2 regions of the Escherichia fergusonii ATCC 35469 genome follow, and region 1 is predicted to be linked to the other one. Evidence: predicted binding sites of a transcription regulator. Region 1 holds the regulator's gene; the other holds the start of a gene.

Evidence for each region. The regulator sigma-54, encoded in region 1, starts transcription at its own class of promoters, with help from an activator protein. The targets are predictions, from matches to a motif close to GTTGGCACANNTTTCGCTNT.
Region 2: the regulator sigma-54 is predicted to act here: its motif matches at 1,558-1,577, upstream of glnK (P-II family nitrogen regulator).

The regions. Positions count from the first base shown of each region.
Region 1 covers NC_011740.1:3,263,011-3,266,434, reverse strand. Annotated here, with positions in the region: gene ptsN (PTS IIA-like nitrogen regulatory protein PtsN) at 1-431, opposite strand, end outside; gene hpf (ribosome hibernation promoting factor) at 551-838, opposite strand; gene rpoN (RNA polymerase factor sigma-54) at 861-2,294, opposite strand; gene lptB (LPS export ABC transporter ATP-binding protein) at 2,342-3,067, opposite strand; gene lptA (lipopolysaccharide ABC transporter substrate-binding protein LptA) at 3,074-3,424, opposite strand, start outside.
Region 2 covers NC_011740.1:2,631,403-2,634,826, forward strand. Annotated here, with positions in the region: gene amtB (ammonium transporter AmtB) at 1-1,139, opposite strand, end outside; gene glnK (P-II family nitrogen regulator) at 1,169-1,507, opposite strand; gene EFER_RS12940 (SmdB family multidrug efflux ABC transporter permease/ATP-binding protein) at 1,688-3,424, opposite strand, start outside.

The DNA.
Region 1 (3,424 bases):
TGGGCGGCGCGCAGACGGCGACAAATAGTTTTATCGGCCAGGCGTTTTGCCACCAGCGACAGGGTGTGTAAATGCGTTTTGGTTTGATCTGCGGGTACCAGCAAGGCAAAAAGCAGATCAACAGGCTGGTTATCGATAGCATCGAAAGCAATAGGTGTTTCCAGTTGCACAAACACTCCAACGGCACGAAGCGTATCTTCTTCCAGCTTGCCATGAGGGATGGCGATACCATTGCCGATCCCGGTACTCCCCATTTTTTCTCGTGTCAGTATGGCTTCAAAGACCACTTGTGGTGGCAGGCTTAATTGTTTTGCCGCCAGTTCACTGATGATCTCCAGCGCACGTTTTTTACTTTGGCAGTGAACACCACTGCGCGTACATTCCTGGTTAAGTACACTACTGAGTTGTAGGGTCGTATCGTTATTTATCATAATTTCACCTAAGAACCTGCCCGTTAAGTTATCTGGGATCAGGTTCGGAGCGCTAACTGTACAAACGGCCCGTTGCGTTACACAACAGGCCCTCCTGCACCCGTTAACTGCCCGGACGATTAGTGTTGTTTCAGTTTATCTTTATGCTTAGTCAGTTGTCTTGCCAGTTTATCAATTAAGCCATCAATGGCGGCGTACATATCCTGACCTTCCGCACTGGCATGAATTTCTCCACCGTTTACATGCAGTGTCGCATCCGAGGTATGGGTAACTTTCTCCACCTTCAGCACAATATAAACCTGATTGATCCGGTCAAAATATTGTTCCAGTTTTGCGAATTTGGTGGTGACAAAGTCGCGCAGAGCATCGGTAATTTCGACGTTATTTCCAGTGATGTTTAGCTGCATAGTGTCTTCCTTATCGGTTGAGTCAAACCAGTTGTTTACGCTGATTTGACGGCGGAATGGATAAAGACTCTCGGTACTTCGCAACGGTGCGGCGCGCCACCATGATACCCTGTTCAGAAAGCATAGTTGCTAACTTGCTGTCACTCAGAGGTTTCGCGGGATTTTCTGCCGCTATCAGTTTCTTCACCAGCGCCCGAATCGCCGTTGATGAGGCTTCGCCTCCGCCTTCGGTATTAACATGGCTGGAAAAGAAATACTTCAGTTCAAAAATGCCTCGTGGACTGTGCAGATATTTCTGCGTGGTCACACGGGAAATCGTCGATTCGTGCATTTCGACGGCCTCGGCGATATCTGCCAGCACCATCGGTTTCATAAATTCTTCGCCTTGCTCAAAGAAGGCTTGCTGTTGTTCTACGATGCAGCGGCTGACGCGCAGTAATGTGTCGTTACGGCTTTCCAGACTCTTTATAAGCCATTTCGCATCCTGTAAGTTGCTGCGAATAAATTGGCTGTCGGCGTCATTACGTGCACCATTACACATTGCTGCATATTGTTGGTTAATTTGCAGACGAGGAATACTGTCGCTGTTGAGCTCCACTGTCCAGTGACCGTTATGTTTACGCACCAGCACATCCGGGATCACATATTCTGGCTCTCCCGTCTGGATCGACTGACCGGGACGGGGATCCAGAGACTGGATCAAATTAACCGCTTCTTTCAGCACATCTTCTTTCAGCCGCGTAACACGCATCAAGCTGCGAAAGTCATGATTTGCCAGTAGATCCAGGTGATCGCTGATGATTAATCGGGCTTCATCCAGCCAGGGGGTTGATTTGTCAAACTGGGAAAGTTGGATCAGCAAACAGTCACGCAGATCTTTTGCTGCGACACCGACAGGATCAAAACGTTGGATTCGTTTGAGAACGGCTTCGATCTCTTCGATGTCGATCTCTTCATCACCCATGCTTTCGAGAATATCTTCCAGCGAGACAGTGAGATAGCCGGTTTCATCAACAGCATCAACGATTGAAGTCGCAATAGCTCGATCGGTATCGGAAAAGGGCGTCAGCTCAACCTGCCACATCAGGTAATCTTGCAATGTCTGGGTTGTCTCACCCTGATAGACCGGGAGTTCGTCATCGATGTAATCACCACTGGTGCCCGATGGCGTACCTGCGGTATAGATTTCATCCCAACTGGCGTCGAGTGGCAGCTCCTCTGGCATCTCTTTTTGTTCGAGTGCGTCAGCGGTGTCCAGTGCTTCGCTATCCTGGGGCTGCTGAGTATCAACTTCTTCGTGAAGGTCGGTTTGCTCGAGCAGGGGGTTACTTTCCAGCGCCTGCTGAAGTTCTTGCTGGAGTTCCAGCGTCGACAATTGCAACAGACGAATCGCCTGTTGTAACTGAGGCGTCATCGCCAGTTGTTGGCTAAGCCTGAGTTGCAAACCTTGCTTCATGTTCAGAATCGTACTCTCCTGCTAAAACGTCGCAATTCTCTACCCTATCAGAGTCTGAAGTCTTCCCCAAGGTATACACGCTTAACGTGCTCGTCGTGTAAGATTTCTGTTGGTGTGCCGTGGGCGATCAAATGCCCCTGACTGACGATATATGCGCGTTCACATACAGCCAGCGTTTCACGCACGTTGTGGTCGGTAATAAGCACACCCAGACCACTATCTCGCAAGTGTTCAATAATGCGTTTGATATCGATAACAGAGATCGGGTCAACACCGGCAAAAGGTTCGTCAAGCAGAATGAATTTGGGATTGGCAGCCAGTGCACGGGCAATCTCCACGCGGCGGCGCTCGCCCCCGGAGAGTGACTGCCCCATGCTGTCGCGCAGATGTTCTATATGGAACTCTTCCATCAATTCGTTGGCGCGATCTTCACGTTGCTCATTGGTCAGATCATCACGAATTTGCAGTACAGCCATTAGGTTATCGTAAACGCTAAGACGACGGAAAATAGAGGCTTCCTGCGGTAAATAGCCAATGCCACGACGCGCGCGCGCATGGAGCGGCAGCAGACTAATATCTTCGTCGTCAATAATAATATTACCCGCATCGCGCGGCACAATACCGACAACCATATAGAAAGTCGTGGTCTTACCGGCACCGTTTGGGCCGAGCAAACCGACAATTTCACCAGAGTTTACGGTCAGGCTGACGTCTTCTACGACGCGGCGACCTTTGTACGCTTTTGCCAGGTTTTTTGCAGTTAATGTTGCCATAACGAATTAATTACCCTTTTTCTGCGCCGGGGCCTGGCCTTTATTGTTTTTATCCTGCAATTGCGATGGCACCAGAACGGTGGTTACGCGTTTGCCTTTATCGCTGAAGGCCTGCATTTTCTGTTCTTTCACCAGGTAAGTGATCTTGTCGCCTTTAATGTTGCTATCGACTTGTTGTAGATAAGCATTACCAGTGAGCACGACGAAATCTTTCGCCAGTTCGTAGTGCATCTTGGAGGCATGACCTTCGACCGGTTTACCGTTATCCTGCATTTGATAGAAGGTGGCCGGGTTACCGTAACCGTCGATCACTTCCTTACCTTGTTCACCACCCGGACGGGTGACGACCACTTTATC
Region 2 (3,424 bases), 630 kb from region 1:
CTTTCTAGCTGTACCAGCAACTGATGGCCCATCGTCACACCTTCAGCGAAGCCCACGCCGCCCAGCGAGCTGGCGGCAAAAATCCCGGTCATGATACAGCCGACAATGCCACAAACGCCGTGCACACCGAAGACATCGCAGGGATCATCCACCCGCAGCAAGCGTTTGAGCATGGTAACGCCCCACAAGCCCGCCAGACCAGCGACTACGCCGATAATCAACGCGCCGCCAACACCAATGTAGCCACAGGCTGGCGTCACGCCGACCAGACCGGCAATCGCGCCAGAACACGCTCCCAGCAGTGAAGGCTTACCGCGCAGCGCCCATTCACCGAAGATCCAGCCAAGAATTGCCGCCGCCGTTGCGACCACAGTATTCACAAATGCCAGTGCTGCAATTTCATTCGCCGTGCCCGCTGACCCGGCGTTAAAGCCAAACCAACCGATATAGAGAATGGCAGTACCGGTAAAGACCATCGGCAGGTTGTGCGGTTTAAACGCCTCTTTGCCGAAGCCCACGCGTTTGCCAATCAGATATGCGCCCACCAGACCTGCAATTGCGGCGTTAATGTGCACCACCGTGCCACCCGCAAAATCCAGCGCACCGTGAGAAGCCAGCAAACCACCGCCCCAGACCATATGCGCAATCGGAATGTAAGAGAGCGTCAGCCACACCACCACGAAAATCAACACAGCTGAGAAGCGGATCCGTTCCGCCAGCGCTCCAACTATCAAGCCGACGGTAATGCAGGCAAACGATCCCTGAAACGCCACGTGGATATACTGATAAATGCTGCCCATCACCGCCGTCAGTTCGATGTTTTTCAGCATCAACCAGTTAATGTTACCGAAGAAGTTGTTGCCCTCACCAAACGCCAGCGAATAGCCGTAAACCACCCAGAGAATGCAGACCAGAGCAAACGTCACCGTCACCTGCGTCAGCATCGACAGCACGTTTTTGCCGCGAATTAACCCACCGTAAAACAGGGCAATCCCCGGAATAGTCATAAACAGCACCAGCGCAGTACAAATCATCATAAACGCATTGTCAGCTTTATCGGCCACCGCAGGTGCAGCCATTACCAGTCCCGGCAGCATCGCCAGTGAAGCAAGCCCAGTTTTTATCGTCGCTATCTTCATTTTTCGTTCCTGTTGCTGTGTGCCAGAGATTACAGCGCCGCTTCGTCGGCTTCGCCGGTACGAATACGAATGACGCGTTGCAATTCAGCGACGAAGATTTTGCCGTCGCCAATTTTTCCGGTGTAAGCCGCTTTGCTGACGATATCGATCACTTCATCGAGTTGGTCATCAGCAATCGCCACATCAATTTTTACTTTTGGCAGAAAGTTGACGCTGTATTCCGCCCCCCGGTACAGCTCGGCATGCCCTTTCTGACGCCCGAAACCTTTCACTTCGGTGACGGTCAGGCCCTGAATACCAATGGAAGATAACGCTTCACGAACGTCTTCCAGCTTGAATGGTTTGATTATCACGGTCACCAGCTTCATAGATCCCCTCCGGTCAGAATTCGGTAATGGTTCTGCTACACGAATAAGGTATTGCAAGCGGTGTGCCAGAAATGAAAAACGAGAAAGAGAGCAGGAAGTTAAGAAGATTGAAAACAAAAACGCACTATGACAGTGCACAGTGCGTTACATTTTTGCACCAACGATGAAATATTGCGCTATTCAGGCGCTCAATGACTCCTCTTCACGCACGCTGGCTGCCAGCTCTTCGCCCGCAAGTTGCAGTTGATACATCTGCCAGTAGCGCCCCTGGGCGGCCAGCAGTTGCTGGTGAGTCCCCTGTTCCACAGCCTGACCACGATGAAGCACCAGAATGGTGTCGGCATCGACAATGGTCGATAAGCGGTGAGCAATCACCACAAGCGTAGTGTGTTCACGCACCGCCGCCAGTGCGTGTTGAATCGCCTGTTCAGTACCGGAGTCAATGCTGGCGGTTGCCTCATCAAGGATCAGGATTTGCGGCGTCTCCACCAGCACGCGCGCCAGTGCCAGCAGTTGCTTTTGCCCAACCGAGAGATTATTCCCCTGCTCGCCCAGCGGCGTATAAATACCATCACTCATGCTGCGCGCCAGCTCCGCCAGTTGCACGGTTTCCAGCGCCTGCCAGACACGTTCTTCGGAGATATCACGTCCCAGCGTCACGTTGGCGAGGAAGGTATCCGCCAGTACCACCGGATCTTGTTGCACCATCGCCACGCCCTGGCGCAGCACGCTGTGACTTAGCGAACTTAATGGACGACCATCAAGGCGAATCTCACCTTCCGTTAGCGGGTAATAGCCCATCAATAAACTGGCGAGGGTACTTTTTCCACTGCCGGTATGCCCCACTAGCGCCACAAAGTTACGCGAAGGCACAGAGAGATTAATATTCTTCAGCACCAGATTGTTATCGCGATAAGCAAATGACACGTTATCGACTTCAATGGTGCCGCTCTGCAACGGGCGATCATCATTGCCATATTGCTGGCGCGGCCCGTCCATCAACTCAAACACGCGCTCACCAGCAACAACAGCCTGTTGCAGCATCGCCTGTTGCGTGGTCAGTTCGATTAAGGGTTCGTTAAGCCGCCCAAGATAGCTGATAAACGCATACAGTACGCCCACTTCAATGGTACCGCTGGCGGAGAAGCCAAACAGCATCAACAAGCCACAAAGAATGAGCGATGAAAACAGACTCAGCAGCGGACGCAGCAGAAAACCGTCGAGGCGCAGGGTTTGCATCCTCGCCATATAGTGTGAACGACTGGCCTCACCCATACGTTCGCCAAATCGCGCCTGCTGACGGAACTGCTGGATGACGCTCATGCCATTGATGATTTCGTTAAAGCCGTCGTTGATATCTGCCAGATAGGCGCGCACACGACGGACAATCGGCGTGCTGTAACGCTGGTATATCACCATTACCACCAGCACCACCGGGAAAATCATTATCGCTACCAGCGCCATTCGCCAGTCGAGGCTGAACATTGCCACCAGCATCGCACCCACCAGGGCGGCGCTACGCAGGACCGTTGCCACTACGGTAACGTAGAGGTCGCGGATCACTTCAGTATCATTGGTAACGCGGGAAATCACCTGCCCGACAGGCTGGGTATCAAACTCGCTTAATGGCTGGCGCAACGCGGCATCCATCACATCCGTGCGCAACTGTTGTACCACGCCAACCGCCGCCCGATTAAACAGCAGCGACTGCGTGTAATGTAGCCCGGCGGCAAACAGTTGTAGCCCAACATACGCCGCAGCCAGCCCTGCAACCACTTTCAACGGTAGGTTATTTTTCGCCACCATATTGTCGATAAAATAGCTGATAAGCAGCGGCCCACTGACTTCCGCCGCCGCCGCAACCCACATCATCAGGACCGCAATCCCCAACGGTTTACGCCACGGCGAACCGTACGC